Regions from separate parts of the Streptomyces arenae genome, predicted to be linked through region 1. Evidence: riboswitches for the same ligand, from Rfam matches in the RefSeq annotation. Region 1 holds a riboswitch; the other holds the start of a gene.
What was found. A riboswitch is a leader RNA that binds a small molecule or an ion and turns the genes downstream of it on or off. The one in region 1 is predicted to bind cyclic di-AMP.

Region 1 (8,514 bases):
CAGAAGAGCAGCCGGGTGGACGCCAGGACGCCGTGGGTACGGGAGGTCACGTCGGCCGGGACCCAGACGTCCGCATGACGCGACCCTCCCCAGGGCGGGACGGCGGTCATACGATCGCTTGATCCCCCCGGCCCTGTGGACAAACCACGAGGTCGGCGGCGGCCGTGCGTTACGTTCGGAGCGTGAACACCACCAGGCCCGAACCCACCATCCCGGAGCCCGGCACCGACGCCGGCCGCATCGTCCTCCTCACCACCAGCCACCGGGTCGCCCCCGGCCTGCTGTCCTGGCCCGCCTGGCAGGCCCTGCGCACCGCCGACCGCGTGCTGTGCGCGGACGGCGCGCATCCACAGCTGCCGTACCTGCGCGAGGCCGGCACGGCCGTGGACGAGGCCGCCCCCACCGCCGAGGAACTGGTCGACCACTGCGCCGGCGGCCGCACCGTGGTGGTCGTGGCGACGGGCGAGGGCGAGCCCGCGCTCACGGACGGCCTGGCCCGCCTGGCCGGCTCCGGCCGGGTCCGGATGCCCGAGCTGGAACTGCTCCCCGCCTCCTACGACCTGCCCGGCGCCCGTCTCCTCGACCTCGTCCAGGTCATGGACCGCATCCGCGAGGAGTGCCCCTGGTCGTCCCAGAAGACCCACGAGGGCCTGGCGAAGTACGCCATCGAGGAGGCGTACGAACTCGTCGAGGCGATCGAGGCCGGTGACCGCGACGAACTGCGCGAGGAACTGGGCGACGTCCTCCTCCAGGTCGTCTTCCACGCCCGGATAGCGGAGGAGGACCCGGAGGCCCCCTTCTCGGTCGACGACGTGGCCGCGGGGATCGTCGCCAAACTCATCCACCGCCACCCGCACGTCTTCGGCGACGAGACGGCGTCCACGCCGGAGGAGGTCAAGGAGCACTGGCTGCGCAAGAAGGCGGTCGAGAAGCAGCGCAAGTCGGTGACCGACGGCGTGCCCCTCGGCCAGCCCGGCCTCGCCCTCGCCGCCAAGCTCACCTCCCGCGTCCGCACCGCCGGCCTGGACGTCCCCGTCCCCACCGGCGAAGGCATCGGCTACGAACTCCTGGCCCTGGCCGCCCGCGCCGAAACAGAGGGCGTGGACCCGGAAGCGGCCCTGAGAGCAGCGGCCCGCGCGTACCGGGACGCGATCCGGCGGACCGAAGGACAGGACTGAGGAGTGACCGACCAGCCCCACCCGGCCGCCACCGCCCGGGCCGCAACCGCCCCCGAACTCTTCACCTGGGAGTTCGCGACCGACCCCTACCCTGCCTACGCCTGGCTCCGCGAGCACGCCCCCGTGCACCGCGCCACCCTCCCGAGCGGTGTGGAGGCCTGGCTGGTCACCCGGTACGCCGATGCCAGACAGACCCTCGCGGACCCCCGGCTCAGCAAGAACCCGGCGCATCACGACGAGCCCGCGCACGCCAGGGGGAAGACCGGGATCCCCGGCGAGCGCAAGGCCGAGTTGATGACCCACCTGCTGAACATCGACCCGCCGGACCACACCCGGCTGCGGCGGCTGGTCAGCAAGGCGTTCACACCGCGCCGGGTGGCCGAGTTCACGCCCCGGGTGCAGGAGCTGACCGACCGGCTCATCGACGGGTTCGCGGACAAGGGGGAGGCGGACCTCATCCACGACTTCGCCTTTCCGCTCCCCATCTACGCCATCTGCGACCTGCTGGGCGTCCCCCGGGAGGACCAGGACGACTTCCGGGACTGGGCGGGGATGATGATCCGGCACGGAGGCGGGCCGAGGGGCGGGGTGGCGCGGTCCGTGAAGAAGATGCGCGGGTATCTGGCCGAGCTGATCCACCGCAAACGGGAGGCGCTGCCGGCCGAGCCGGGCCCCGGGGAGGACCTGATCTCCGGGCTCATCAGAGCATCCGACCACGGTGAGCACCTCACCGAGAACGAGGCCGCCGCCATGGCCTTCATCCTGCTGTTCGCCGGTTTCGAAACCACCGTCAACTTGATAGGTAACGGCGTGTACGCCCTGCTCACGCACCCCGAGCAGCATGCCCGCCTGCGGGACTCCCTGGCCGCCGGGGAGCGCGGCCTCCTGGAGACCGGGGTGGAGGAACTCCTGCGCTACGACGGCCCGGTGGAGCTGGCCACCTGGCGGTTCGCCACCGAGCCGCTGGTCGTCGGCGGACAGCACATCGCGGCAGGCGACCCGGTCCTCGTCGTACTCGCGGCCGCCGACCGGGACCCGGAGCGGTTCGCCGAACCGGACACGCTCGACCTCTCCCGGCGGGACAACCAGCACCTCGGATACGGCCACGGCATCCACTACTGCCTCGGTGCCCCGCTCGCCCGGCTCGAAGGGCAGACGGCGCTCGCCACCCTGCTCACCCGCCTCCCCGACCTGCGACTCGCGGCGGACGAGGGGGAGTTGCGGTGGCGGGGCGGGCTCATCATGCGCGGACTGCGCACGCTCCCCGTGGCGTTCACCCCCGAGGCGTGACAGCCCGGCGTCCGGCTGCCTCCGGGGCCTCCGTTCGGCCCCCACGTACCAAAGGTGACCAGCACTCAAGTCTGTGATCTTCACGTGATCTGCGCGGCATTAACTTGTGACAAGTGATCGTCTGCCGATACGTTCACCCATCAGCGCGGCGCCCTCGCGGGACCCGCCGTGCCGCTCATCGCTGTCGCTCGAAAGGTTTCCGCATGCTCTCCGGGAACGGTCGTCACCGTCGCCCCCGTCAGGCTCCGGCGCTCCTCGTGGCGGCCGGCGTGACCGGCTCCGCGATCGCCATTCCGCTGCTCGGCGCCGCGAGCGCCAACGCGGCCGACGGCACGACCTGGGACAAGGTGGCCGAGTGCGAGAGCGCCGGTTCCTGGAGCATGGACAGCGGCAACGGCTACTACGGCGGCCTGCAGATGTCCCAGGACGACTGGGACAAGTACGGCGGTTCGGACTACGCCGCGACGCCCGACCAGGCGAGCCGCTCGCAGCAGATCGCGGTCGCCGAGAAGATACTCGCGGACCAGGGCACCAAGCCCTGGCGGACCTGCGCCCTGCTGGCCGGGCTGTCGTCGGACGACGCCTCGGTGGACGTCGACACGGGCCTCGACGGATCGGGTGACGCGTCCGGGTCCGCGGACGACTCCTCCGACGCGTCCTCCGGGCTGTCCGACTCGTCCACCCCGGCCGGCTCCGGCTCCTCGTCGACGGCGAAGGGCTCCGGGACCGAGTCCGCGAGCCCGTCGCCGAGTTCCGGCGCGAGCGACGACTCCGGGAAGGACACGTCCCACAAGTCCGGCAAGACGGACAAGTCGTCGTCTTCCGGCTCCGCCACGCCCAAGGCGAGCGAGAACCCCGTCATCGCGGACGACGACAGCGACTCGGACAATTCATGGCAGACCGGCAGTTCTTGGAGTCTGGTCGACACGGGCGCCGTCAGTGGCGGCGGCAAGCACCGCGGTGACTCGGCGGACGAAAGCGTGACAAACGGTCAGAAGGCCGCATCCTCCGGTCGTCACGCCTCCGTGGCGGCCGGCACGTACACCGTCCGCGATGGCGACACCCTCGCCTCCATCGCCGACTCCCTTGGCCTGGACGGCGGATGGCGCGCGCTCTATGCCGCGAACAAGGCGGACATCGGTGCCGACCCGAACAACATCGCAGCCGGTCAGACCCTGAAACTCAGCAGCGAATCGGACGAAAAGTAGCGGGAGTTGACGTCCCGCTTCGGGGCTAATGCCCGTTTTGGTGAAAGTGTGGGATGAGTCTCAGAAGCCCTGATCATCTTTGAAATTCACCTGATCGTCTGTTTACGGTCGAGGCCGCTCGTCACCACGAGCCCCGGCTGTCGCAACGCCGAGTCCTGCCAGCGACCGCCCGGGAACAGTCGTCGCGCAAGCGCCGTAGGCAGGAGCGGGGGACCCAAGGTAAGCGCCGGGTCCGGCAGTTGAGCCCACGAGGGCTCACGGCCGAAAGGCCGCCGGAACCGGCTAGGGGTGGAGCCGCGCGTCTCGCGAGAGCGGGCCGTGCGGCCGGGCAACTCAACCGGCCCGAACCCGACAGCTCACCTCGCAGGCGTCGGTGAGGGGATCCTCCATGCTGTTTTCCGGCAAGGGCAAGCACCGTCGTCCGTCCAAGGCCGTCCGCGCCATCGCCGTCGCCGGTGTCACCGGTGCCGCCGTCGCCGCCCCGCTGATGGCGGCCGGCAGCGCCTCCGCCGCCACCGCCTCCGAATGGGACACGGTCGCCCAGTGCGAGTCAGGCGGCAACTGGTCCATCAACACCGGCAACGGCTACTACGGCGGTCTGCAGTTCTCCGCCTCCACCTGGGCCGCGTACGGCGGCACCGCCTACGCCGCGCAGGCCAACCAGGCCTCCAAGGCCCAGCAGATCCAGATCGCCGAGAAGGTCCTCGCCGCCCAGGGCAAGGGTGCCTGGCCGGTCTGCGGCAAGGGTCTGTCCGGCGCCGCCTACACCGGCGGCAGCACCAGCTCGTCCAGCTCCAGCTCCTCCGGCTCGTCGAGCAGCGGCTCCAGCAGCAGCCGTACGACCGACACGCAGGCCGCCTCCCGGTCCGCCGAGCGTCCGGCCGCGTCCAAGACCGTCTCCACCCCGACCGGCAAGAAGGTCAAGAAGGGCGACGGCGAGTACAAGGTCGTCAAGGGTGACACCCTCAGCTCGATCGCCGAGAAGCACAAGGTCAAGGGTGGCTGGCAGGCGCTGTTCAAGCTGAACAAGGACATCGTCGAGGACGCCGACTTCATCTACCCCGGCCAGCAGCTGCACCTGAAGTAAGACCCAGCTGAATCACAGCCCCCTCTCAACCGTGGTCCGCATAGTGGGGACCACGTGAGGGCCGCCCCCGTCCCCCACGGGCCCCCGCTCCGGTGCGTCTCCCCCCGAACGCACCGGAGCGGGGTTTCTCTTTGCGGTTGTCGCTTGACCCGCTCTTCTTCCGTTCTTCATGCGGGGCCCCCTTTGTTCCGCGCATGAACAATGAGTACCGTCAGGGTGTCCACGGGCCGGTCGGTCGGCCGGCTGACGGCCCTGGGACGGTTAGGCTCTAGTCGCAAGGCTGAGCAAGGGCCGACAAGGCCCGCGTGCGCCCCGCACAACCAGCGTCACATCCCAAGAAGGAGATGCTCGTGCCGTCCATCGACGTCGTCGTAGCCCGGGAAATCCTGGACTCCCGAGGCAACCCCACGGTCGAGGTCGAGGTCGGCCTCGACGACGGCAGCACGGGTCGTGCCGCCGTCCCGTCCGGCGCCTCCACCGGTGCCTTCGAGGCCATCGAGCTCCGTGACGGCGACCCCAACCGCTACCTCGGCAAGGGTGTCGAGAAGGCCGTCCTCGCCGTGATCGAGCAGATCGGTCCGGAGCTGGTCGGCTACGACGCCACCGAGCAGCGCCTGATCGACCAGGCCATGTTCGACCTGGATGCCACCGACAACAAGGGCTCGCTCGGCGCCAACGCCATCCTCGGCGTCTCCCTCGCCGTCGCGCACGCCGCCTCCGAGGCGTCCGACCTGCCGCTGTTCCGCTACCTGGGTGGCCCGAACGCGCACCTGCTGCCCGTCCCGATGATGAACATCCTCAACGGCGGCTCGCACGCGGACTCCAACGTCGACATCCAGGAGTTCATGATCGCCCCGATCGGCGCGGAGTCCTTCTCCGAGGCGCTGCGCTGGGGTGCCGAGGTCTACCACACCCTGAAGAAGGTCCTGAAGACCAAGGGGCTGTCCACCGGCCTCGGTGACGAGGGCGGCTTCGCCCCGAACCTGGAGTCCAACCGCGCCGCGCTCGACCTCATCCTGGAGGCGATCAAGCAGGCCGGTTACATCCCCGGCGAGCAGATCGCGCTCGCGCTCGACGTCGCCGCGTCCGAGTTCTACAAGGACGGCAAGTACGAGTTCGAGGGCAAGTCCCGCTCGGCCGCCGAGATGACCGAGTACTACGAGGAGCTCGTCGCCGCGTACCCGCTGGTCTCCATCGAGGACCCGCTGTTCGAGGACGACTGGGCCGGCTGGAAGGTCATCACCGACAAGCTCGGTGACAAGGTCCAGCTCGTCGGCGACGACCTGTTCGTCACCAACCCGGAGCGCCTTGCCCGCGGCATCGAGGAGGGCACCGCCAACGCCCTGCTCGTCAAGGTCAACCAGATCGGCTCGCTGACCGAGACCCTGGACGCCGTCGAGCTCGCCCAGCGCAACGGCTTCAAGTGCATGATGTCCCACCGCTCCGGCGAGACCGAGGACGTCACCATCGCGGACCTGGCCGTCGCCACCAACTGCGGCCAGATCAAGACCGGTGCCCCGGCCCGCTCCGAGCGCGTCGCCAAGTACAACCAGCTGCTGCGCATCGAGGAGATCCTCGACGACGCGGCGGTGTACGCCGGCCGCTCCGCGTTCCCCCGTTTCAAGGGCTGAGCCGGTACCGCCTCTCGTGGGTAAGGCTTAGCCAGTCGTACGTACGTCCCCGTACCCGGTCCCGTACCGTGTGCGGGGACGTACGCACGTATCAGGGAGGCGGGGACATGGCCGTGAAGGACCGGGACCGGTTCTCCACCGCGACCAGGCTCAAGCTGCTCGGCGAGCAGACGGCGGCCCGGGTCTACCGCTCCCAGACCAAACGGCAGGCCCGCCGCTCCCGGCTCACCGGCCGGGCGGCGCTGCTCGCGATCGTGCTGTGCACGATGATCGTCGCGCTCGCCTATCCGATGCGGCAGTACGTCTCCCAGCGCGCCGAGATCGCCGACCAGGAACGCCAGCAGCGGCAGGCCCGGCAGCGGGTCGAGCAGCTGCGCGACCTGAAGGCGCGGTGGCAGGACGACACCTACGCCGAGCAGCAGATCCGGCAGCGGCTGCACTACGTGATGCCGGGCGAGACCGGGTACGTCGTGATCGACCCCGGTGCCGCCAAGCAGGCGCGCGCGGACCTCGGGGCGGCCGACCGGCCCTGGTACGCGAACGTCTGGGACGGCGTCGACAAGTCCGACGCGTCCGACCAGTGAACCGACAGAAAGCCACGCAGAACACAGTCATGCAAACGCCTCCGCCCTCCACTCCGCGTACCGAGCCCACCGACGCCGACGTCGAGGCCTTCAAGCAGCAGCTCGGGCGGCCGCCGCGCGGGCTGCGGGCGATCGCGCACCGGTGCCCGTGCGGGCAGCCGGACGTCGTGGAGACCGCGCCGCGGCTGCCGGACGGGACGCCGTTCCCGACGCTGTACTACCTGACGTGCCCGAAGGCCGCGTCCGCGATCGGGACCCTGGAGGCCAACGGCGTCATGAAGGAGATGACGGCCCGGCTGGAGAGCGATCCGGAGCTGGGGGCGGCGTACCGGGCCGCGCACGAGGACTACATCCGGCGCCGGGACGAGATCGAGGAGCTGACGGGCTTTCCGAGCGCGGGGGGTATGCCGGACCGGGTGAAGTGCCTGCACGTGCTCGTCGCGCACTCGCTGGCGGCGGGGCCGGGCGTGAACCCGCTGGGCGACGAGGCGATCGCGATGCTGCCGCAGTGGTGGGCCAAGGGGGCGTGCGTGACGCTGTCCGGTGACCACGCGTCGGCGCACACCGAGGAGAACGACAAGTGACCCGCGTCGCCGCCATCGACTGTGGTACGAACTCCATCCGCCTCCTCGTCGCCGACGTGCACCCGGAGACGGGGGAACTCGTCGACCTGGACCGCCGTATGACGATCGTCCGGCTCGGGCAGGGTGTCGACCGGACCGGGCGGCTCGCGCCGGAGGCGCTGGAGCGGACCTTCGCCGCGTGCCGGGAGTACGCGGCCGTCATCAAGGAGCACGGCGCGGAGCGGCTGCGGTTCGTCGCCACCTCCGCGTCCCGTGACGCCGAGAACCGGGACGAGTTCGTGCGGGGCGTGCTGGACATCCTGGGCGTGGAGCCCGAGGTCATCACCGGTGACCAGGAGGCCGAGTTCTCCTTCACGGGGGCGACGAGGGAACTGAGCGGCCGTGACGACCTCGCCAAGCCGTTCCTCGTCGTGGACATCGGCGGTGGTTCGACGGAGTTCGTGGTCGGTGACGCGCACGTGCGGGCCGCCCGCTCCGTGGACGTCGGCTGTGTGCGGATGACCGAGCGGCACCTGGTGCACGAGGGGCACGTCAGTGACCCGCCCACGGAGGCCGAGACCGCCGCGATGCGGGCCGACATCGAGCGGGCCCTCGACCTCGCGGAGGAGACCGTGCCGTTGCGCGAGGCGCGCACCCTGGTCGGTCTCGCCGGATCCGTCACCACGCTGTCCGCCATCCACCAGGACCTGCCGGAGTACGACTCCGCCGCCATCCACCACTCCCGCATCCCCTGTGCCAGGGTCCGGGAGCTCACCGAGTGGCTGCTGCGGTCGACGCATGCCGAGCGGGCGGCGATCCCCTCCATGCACCCCGGCCGGGTCGACGTGATCGGAGCCGGTGCCCTCGTCCTCCTGTCGATCATGGAGCGGGTGGGTGCGGAGGAGGTCGTGGTGAGCGAGCACGACATCCTGGACGGCATCGCCTGGTCCGTCGCGTAGCCCTGTTCAGAGGC
Region 2 (8,514 bases), on a different contig from region 1:
GAGCGCCCGCAGCAGTGCCCACCGGGCCGCGCAGCCGGTACGCGGGTGGCGGCGGGCGGCGGCGGTCAGCGCCGGGGCGAACAGGACGGAGCTGGTCCGCGCGGAGACCTCGCGGATGCCCTCGGCGACGTCCACGACGTCACGGGCGCACGCCCGCAGCGCTTCCGCCGCGGGCGGCCCGTCGGCATGGCGATGCGCTGCCATCCGACGCTCCCTCGGATCGACGACAGCCCCTCGTCCCATCCTGGTCCCGAGCCCCGCCCCCCGCACCTTCGCCCGTCCGGCCGAGGCCGGCCCCACGTGCACACGCACCCGTCCCGGCCCGCAGTACGCCATGGCCCCGGCCCACGGAGCCGCTGCGGGCCGGGGCCGGCGGGGAGGCCCACACCAAGCGTGGCGGAGTGCCACCGGACAGGAAGCCCTCACGCCGAATCCCGTCCGGTGCCGCCCGGTACAGAACCCGCGTCACGAGCGAGGGCATGCCGTCCAGTGCCGGCGCGCGGGAACCGGTGCGGTGCCGCCGGGTGGAAGCCACGCGCCGGACAAGGGCGGTGCCGTCCGGTCGGGGCCGTGGGGGTGGGTGGTCAGGTGGGCGGGGTGAGGCCGGCCGCGAGGGTCGCTCCCAGTTCCCAGCATGCTTCGAGGTCGGCCTTGGACGGCTCGCCGGTCACCGTGACCGGTTCGGCGGCCCTGCGCCAGTCGAGGCCGGTGGTGATGGTGTCGAGGGCTCGCAGGGCGCCGGTGACGTCGTTGCCGCCGTGCACGTAGGCACCGAACGGACGGCCGCGCGTCCCGTCCAGACACGGGTAGTAGATCTGGTCGAAGAAGTGCTTGAGGGCGCCGGAGAGATAACCGAGGTTGGCCGGGGTGCCGAGCAGGTATCCGTCGGCCGCCAGCACGTCGGAGGCGGTGGCGGACAGGGCTGCCCGCCGTACCACCCGCACCCCCTCGATCTCCGGGGTGGTCGCCCCGGAGACCACGGCCTCGAACATGGCCTGGCAGTGCGGCGAAGGGGTGTGATGGACGATCAGCAAGGTGGGCACAACGGCACCCTGCCCTGTGCCGCCCGCCGACGGCAAACGGCGGCGGGCGGGGGTGAGCCCCGGGGCGCGGGGGTGAGCGGGAACGGGCTCAGGGGCGGCTCACGGCTGTGCGGACATCGTCCGGCAGTTGGAGCCGGCCGGTATGCCGGAGAGCCGGGCCGTCAGCCAGGCGACGGCGCTCCCCTGGTCGGTGAGCAGGGGCGCCAGATGGTTGAGCAGGGCGCGGCCCGCGTCCGGCAGGACGACCGGCACATAGGTGACGTCCGCGCCCTCGCCGCACCAGTCGACGGCGAGCTGCCGGGCCTGCGCGTGCGGTACGAGGTCGTCGCTGACGCCGGTCGCGAGCCGTACCGGGCTCGCCGGCGCCGTCCTGCCGATGCGCTGCTCGTTCAGGAAGGCCTGGAGCGCCGGCTCCTCGGCGATGACCTCGGAGATGGAGCTGCCGTCGTCGGTCCAGGCGGTGCTGTGCTGGGAGCCGTAGGCGAAAAGCGCGTCCCCGACGCACATCGTCGACAGGTCGGTGAGCGCGGCCCGGCCCGCCGTCCCGAGATGGGCGTCGACGATCGGCTTCAGCTCCGGGTCGGACTGGACGAACCCGTTCACCGCCCAGCCGAGCGCGCCGGCCAGGTCGCTGCCGTCGATGGCCGCGGTGACGGCGGTGAGGTCGGCGGGCGGCGCCCCGGCGTAGCTGCCGGCGAGGGTGACGTCCGGGGCGTAGTCCGGCTGGAGTTCGGCGGCCGCGGCGGTGGCGCCACCGCCCTGGCTGTAGCCGAACAGACCCACGCGCGAGGCGGTGGTCACGGAGGCGCCCGGCACCTTCCGGGCGGCCCGTACGGCGTCCAGGACGGCGTGGGCGCCGTCCAGCCGGTTGACGTAGGTGTGCAGCCGGTCGGTCGCGCCGAGCCCGACGTAGTCGGTGACGACGACCGCGACGCCCTCGGCGAGCAGCCGGTAGACCGCCAGGTCCTCGTAACCGACGGACACCGTCCGGCCGTTGAGGAGCAGCGGGTACTGGAGGCCCATGGAGGCGGCGCACTGGTCGCCCTGCCCCATGGTGCCGGGGGCCAGGGCCACCAGCGGGCGGGCGCCGGGGCCGAGCCAGGGCAGCGTCGGCTCGATGTAGGCGCCGGTGACCGCGACGGGTTCACCGGCGGAGTCGGTGGACTTGTACATCAGCCTGGTCGCGGTGCCCGGCAGGGGTCCGGGCAGGCTGGGCAGGCTGAGGGCGAGCGGGAGGGGCGCGGTGCGGACGAGCGCGCCGTCGGCCGTGGGGAGGCCGGCGGGCGGGTCGTAGAAGGCCGGGATGGTGACACCCCGGGAGACCTCCGCCTGGGAGACCGTGGCCTGTGCTGTCTGAAGACAGAGGCAGGCGGCGGCGGTGACGGCGGTGGCCAGCAGACGTACGCGGACAGGCATGGGGAGCCTCCTGGACGTACTGGACGTGGGAGGTGGAGCGGACGTCCCCGGAGCGGCCGACGGGGCGGGTACCTATTACCCGACGGTAACGAGCGATGAGTTACCGCGGGTAGCAGCTGTTTGGTTACGTTTCAGTAATATGACGGACGGTCAACGCCCCTGTTACCGAGCGGCGTTGTCGGCGCCCCCCGTTACAGTGCCCGCCTGGGATGCCGGAGGGGGAGGCCGTGGAGAACATCGGAGCAAGAGCCGCGCTGCTCGCGCTGGTCGCCGGGCTGCTGACGGGGTGCGGCGCGGCGCCGCGCCCGACCGACGTCACGGCCTCGGGGCACGGGTCGAGCGGGGTGGCCGGCAGCGCCGGGACGATCGGCAGCGCCGGGACGATCGGCCGCGCCGGGTCGGCCTGTGTCCTGCCGGTGACGTTCGACATCGCCACGGGGTGGGAGGCCGAGGCCGTCGACGGTCTGGCCGCCGTGGCGTCGGGCGGCGTCGACGGGGACACCGTGGACAGCCTGCTGCGGCAGGGCCCGGTGACCCTCGTCTGCGAGATCGACGCCAAGCCCGCCGGGGCCGTCGGCTTCCTGCGGGTGTCGACCGGGAAGCCGGGCAGCGGGGACGCCCGCGCGGTGCTGCGGGCGTTCGTGGCCGCCGAGGGGGCCACCTCCCGGGCCGCGTACCGGACCTTCAGCGCGGGCGGCCTCTCAGGGGTCCGGGTCGACTACGTCCACTCCAGTGAACTCCTCGGCGAGCGCACGAAGGAGTCGGCCCTGGCCGTGGTCACGTCCCGGGGGCCCGTCGTACTGCACCTGGGCGGGCTCGACAGCGCGGAGCACGACGAGATGCTCCCCGCGTTCGAGCTCGCCCAGGGCACACTGCGTTCCTCGTAGGGGTAGGTGCGTTCCTCGTAGGGGTAGGCGGTCAGGCCTCGTAGGCGTCAGGCGGTCAGGCGGAGGTCCGCCGGGTGCGCCACAGCAGCACGGCCCCGCCGGCCAGCAGCAGCGCACCGAGAGCCGCGGGCCAGAGGTCGGCACCGGTCTCGGCGAGGCCGCCCTGGACGGCCTGGGGCTGGGTCTGGGGCTGGGTCTGGGGTTCGGTCCCCGGCGCGGTGGCCGTCTCCTGGCCCGCCGGGGCGGCCGCGGTCGCCGACGGGGTCGTGGTCTCGGGCCGCTGCGTGGGCTTGCTGATGACACCGCCGGCCGACTTCTTGGGCGACGCGGTCTCGTAGACCCTCGGCAGGCCGGTGGAGCCGGCCGGAGCGGTGGTCTCCGTCGCCGGGGTGCCGGCCGGCGGCTCGGAGGGCTCCTCGCCCCCGGCACCGGCGGGCTCGGAGGGCTCGGAACTCGCCGGCTCGGACGGCTGCGCGGGCTCCGACGGCTGCGCGGGCTCCGACGGTTCCGAGCTCGCCGGCTCGGACGGCGGGGTGGCCGGGTTGCCGGTCTCGCTCGGGGCGGGCTCGGGGCTCTGGGACGGCGGCTGCTCGGCGGCCCCCGCGCCGCAGGTGCGGCCGGAGTTGATGCAGTCGACCATCTTCCGCATCAGGCCCTCGTCGAAGACGTTGATAAAGTCGCCGTGGTCGGTGACCGGCTTGTGCAGCTGCTCGGGGAACGAGTCCACCGCGAACAGCGGGACCGTACGGCCACCGTCCTGGAGGCTCGGCGCGTCCACGTCGTAGACGATGCGCTGCACCAGTTGCGGGATGGCCTTGAAGCCGTTCGGGCAGCTGCCGTCGGCGGCCTCGAAGGCCACGTGGGTGCGGTGGTTGGCGCTGTCGATGTTCCGGCCGTCCCAGCAGCTCTGGAACCTGAACGTGCGCACGACGTCACTGCCCTGGGGGCAGAGCGGGTACTTGTCCTTAAGCTGCCGGTCCTCGAAACCGGTGCAGCTCCAGGAGGCGTTGGCGTTGCCCGGACCGTTGACGAAGGCCTTGGCGTCGCCGGTGATGATGCGCAGCAGCCGCGGCATCTCGGTGACCTTGGAGGTGGGGTTGCCCTCGAAGGTCAGCGTGACCTGCTTCGCCGTGACGATCTGTCCGGCGTTGCCCTCCGTGCCACCGCCCGGCTTGTCGGCGTCCCGCTCCTGCTTGCCGTTCTGGAGCCGGAGCACGGGCCAGTAGTACGTGGACTTGTCACCCTTGTCCGCGCAGCTGGTGTCGGCGTTCGCGAGGTCCTGGTCGCTGGCGAAGGCGTTGTTGGACTGGTTGCCGATGTAGTCGTGGAAGTGGTGGGCACCGTTGGAGACCCCGGGCGCGACGATCACGTTGTCCGAGTTGAACAGGCCGTTCGCGTTGACGCCGCAGCTGGAGGCGAAGGTGCCGGTGGAGCCGCCGGACTGCTCGGCCGGGTTCTTCGCGTCGGGCTGGACGGTGGTGATGTCCACGTAGTCGGCCGCCACCGGTCCGTTGCCGCCCTGACCGCCGGCGCCCGTGCCGGTGCCGGCGCTCTGGCTCGGCGAGGCGCTGCTCCCGTTGCCCGCGCCGCCATTGTCCTGAGGCGGCGTCGACTGCCCGCCGCCCTGGTCCGTCGAGCGCAGGGTGCAGGCGGCGAGGTCGTCGAGGCCCTGCGGCCGGTCGCCCTCGCGGTCGATGGCGTCGCCGATGCGCCGCAGCGTCCCGGACCGCTGCTCCTTGAGCGGGTTCATGATCGTCTGGTCGGCGAGTTCCGGGTTCTGCCGGATCGCCTCGGCCGAGTCCTTGAGTTGCTGGTACGCGCCCGCGATCTGCTTGTCCAGCTCGGCGAGTTCGCCGTCGACCTCGGCGCGGGCCCCGTCGGGCACGTCCGTCAGCCGGCTGCCGACGTCGGGGCAGTAGACCGTGGGCGCGGACAGCACCTGGGCGGTCTGGCCATGTGCTGACTGGTCCCAGCCGCCCTCGGTGGCCGAGGCGTAGACGTTCACCGCGACCAGGCCTCCCCCGCCGAGCATGAGGGCGACCGCTGCGAAGGTCGCGCGTCGTGCGCCGGTCGGGCGTCTGCGCCTGTTGCGTCTCAAGGTCGAACTCACGGTCATACCCCTGCGTGGTCGTGGGCGGCCGGGCATGGAAATCCCCCGCCCCATACGGACCGCGGCACAACCGTGTTCAACAGCACCAGAAATTCACGGCGACCTCACAGAAAGAGGCCTCCCGGGTGACTGTCCGGACACGGAGCGCAACCGGAGGAAGGACAGGACCACCGGCACAATTCTCACTTTTCGTGCGAAACTGGTTCGAAACCGGCGGGGAGGTGGCCCGGTCATGATCGATGCGGAGATCGACTACGCGACGGTCTTCCAGCACCTGCCCGGGATGGTGGCACTGCTGACCCCCGACCTGGTGTACGCGGACGCCAACGCGGAGTTCCTGCGCATGGCCGGACGCAGGCGCGAGGACGTGGTCGGCCGGTACCTGTTCGACGTGTTCCCCGACAACCCCGACGACTCCGCCGCCACCGGCATGCGCAATCTGGAGTGCTCACTGCGCCGGGTCCTCGCCACCGGGGAGCGGGACACGATGGCCCTCCAGCGGTACGACGTGCAGGACACCGACCGGCCCGGGCACTGGGACGAGCGCTACTGGAGCCCGGTGAACGTCCCGATCCTGGACCCGGACGGCAAGGTCGTCCTGCTGGTGCACCGGGTCGAGGAGGTCACCGAGCTGATCCGGGCCCGCCGGGCCGCGGGTGACGGGCAGGCGCAGCTCCTGGAGGGCGAACTGTACCGGCGCGCGGGCGAGTTGCAGGAGGTCAACGAACGGTTGCGGCAGGCGCACGCCCAGGAACGCCAGGTGGCCGTCGCCCTCCAGGAGGCGATGCTCCCCGCACCGGGGCGGCTGGGGCGGCACCGGGCGGCCGTGCGCTACCGGCCCTCGACGGGCGGGCTGAACGTGTGCGGCGACTGGTACGACCTGGTCGACCTGGTGGGCGGCGACCGCGTCGGCGTCTCGGTGGGCGACGTGGTCGGCCACGGGCTCGCGGCGGCCTGTGTGATGGGGCAGTTGCGCAGCGCCCTGACGGCGGCCTCCCGGGTCGCCGCCGGCCCGGCCCAGGCACTCGACGTGCTGGGCCGGTACGCGCACGTGGTGGACGGCGCCGAGTCGGCCACGGCGGTCACGGCGTTCGTCGACTTCTCCCGGCACACGGTCACCTACAGCAGCGCCGGACACCCGCCGCCCGCCCTGCTGCACACCGACGGCGGGGTGGAGTTCCTCGACCGGGCCACCGATCCCCCGCTCGACGCCCGGCCCGACCCGATGCCACGCCCCCAGTCCGTCACCACGTTCGAGGACGGCGCGACGCTCGTCCTCTATACCGACGGACTGATCGAGCGGCGCCGCGAGGACATCGACACCGGGCTGTGCCGGCTCGCCCGATCGCTCACCGCGCACCGCGAGTCGAACCCGGAGGACCTCGCCGACGCCGTGCTGCGGGAACTGCTGGCACCGGAGGGGGCCACCGACGACACCGCCCTGGTGGTCGTCCGGCTGTGATCGGTCAACGCCCGAACTCCCGTCCCTCACAGTCACGTTCCGAGCAGTACGACGAACATCACAAATACGTATCGGACATTACGCACGTCAACCTTCACACGAGTGACACAAGTTGGCTAAGTTGACGTTTAAGCCGCTCGGCTCCCCCCGGCGAATCCCGTCGGGCCGCGCGGCCTCCGCCGAGTCCGGGCCTCACGAGGCGAATCCGGAGCCGGGGACCCAACCGACCACTGGGGTGAATCGGCCGGCTGCTCGCGAGGGCAGCGGCCGTAGGGCATACCTTCCGGATTCCGTTCCACGCCCGAACCCGACAGCTAACCCGGTAGGCGGAGTACGGAAGGAGCACGACCCCCATGGCGTCCGAGAGCCGTGACGAGGTTCGACAGCGGATCAACAGCCTCTACGACCGGGCCGAGAACGCCACCGGGAACTACAACGCCACACGCGCGATGAACGGGGGGTCCCGGTCACGCGGTGTCCCGCTGTTCAAGCGGACGCGCCGCGACGACCCGGGCCTCGACAACATCGCCCGGGAGTGGTTCGAGGGGGCCCGCGCGAAGCTGGGGCCGAGCGTTCCGGCCGCGCTGCCGACCGACCGGATGCCCGACCGTTCGGGCCCGCGACGGCCCGTCAGCGCGATGGCCGCCGACCTGCTCAGCCAGCTGGAGGGCGGCGGCCCGGCCCGGCCCGCGCTGCCCGCGGGGCCGTCCGGGCAGAGTGACGTCGAGGTCGTCCGCGAACTCCCGGCGGAGCGCCCGAAGCTGGAGCTGACGGCGGGATCCGCCGCGGCGCCCGAAGCCCCGGCCGTCCGGCCCGGTCCCGTTCCGCAGCCCGCCCAGGAGGCCGGGAACCCGTGGCCCGTGCCCGAGGCACAGGTCCCGGCGCAGGAGTGGCAGACGGGCATCGGTGGCATCCCCGCCCAGCGCACGGACTCCGGCGTCCTGGCCGCCACGGGTGTGCTGCCGGCGATGAACGCGCCGGACACCGGCGCGTTCCCCGCCGTGCCCCCGACGGACACCGGCTCCTTCCGCGTCATGACCCCGGGCGCGGGCGCGGCGGCCCAGGCCATGCCCCCGACCGCGGACACCGGCGGCTACCGCGTCATGACCCCGGGCGCCACGGACCCGATGACGGACAGCGGCGCCTTCCGCATCATGACGCCGGGCGCCACCGGCACCTTCCCGGCCGTGACACCGATGGACCCGGGCCCGGCCACGGCCCCGGCACCGGCGGACACCGGCTCCTTCCGCATCATGACGCCGGGTGCCACGGGGACCTTCCCGATGCCGTCCGGGACCGACTCGGGCGCCATGCCGACCGCCGCACCCGCCGGCACCGGCACCTTCCCCACCGCCGCACCGGTCGGCACCGGCACCTTCCCCACCGCCGCGCCCATGAACACGGGCGCCTTCCCGACGGCCGCGCCCGCGCCGGCACCGGTGGACACCGGCGCGTTCCAGGCCATGTCGCCGGATGCCGCCGCGTACGCCGCCGCCTACGCCGCGCAACCGGCCCCCGAGGGCTATGCCTACCCCGCCGGCTCCTACGAGACGGCGATCGCCGCCCCCACCGCGGTGATGCCCGCCGTACCGCCGG

Region 2: another riboswitch for cyclic di-AMP. It lies ahead of MB828_RS30745 (C40 family peptidase); the one in region 1 lies ahead of MB828_RS40240 (transglycosylase family protein).

Annotation. Positions count from the first base shown of each region.
Region 1 is NZ_JAKQYH010000087.1:207,089-215,602, forward strand. It holds gene MB828_RS40220 (SurA N-terminal domain-containing protein) at 1-78, shown strand, start outside; gene MB828_RS40225 (nucleoside triphosphate pyrophosphohydrolase) at 183-1,178, shown strand; gene MB828_RS40230 (cytochrome P450 family protein) at 1,182-2,468, shown strand; gene MB828_RS40235 (transglycosylase family protein) at 2,672-3,676, shown strand; cyclic di-AMP (ydaO/yuaA leader) riboswitch at 3,858-4,061, shown strand; gene MB828_RS40240 (transglycosylase family protein) at 4,065-4,763, shown strand; gene eno (phosphopyruvate hydratase) at 5,108-6,394, shown strand; gene MB828_RS40250 (FtsB family cell division protein) at 6,502-6,978, shown strand; gene MB828_RS40255 (DUF501 domain-containing protein) at 7,008-7,562, shown strand; gene MB828_RS40260 (Ppx/GppA phosphatase family protein) at 7,559-8,500, shown strand.
Region 2 is NZ_JAKQYH010000066.1:84,974-93,487, reverse strand. It holds gene MB828_RS30775 (acetoacetate decarboxylase family protein) at 1-204, opposite strand, end outside; gene MB828_RS30770 (flavodoxin family protein) at 585-1,043, opposite strand; gene MB828_RS30765 (lipase family protein) at 1,143-2,459, opposite strand; gene MB828_RS30760 (lipoprotein) at 2,687-3,346, shown strand; gene MB828_RS30755 (DUF1996 domain-containing protein) at 3,402-5,444, opposite strand; gene MB828_RS30750 (PP2C family protein-serine/threonine phosphatase) at 5,689-6,918, shown strand; cyclic di-AMP (ydaO/yuaA leader) riboswitch at 7,106-7,263, shown strand; gene MB828_RS30745 (C40 family peptidase) at 7,272-8,514, shown strand, end outside.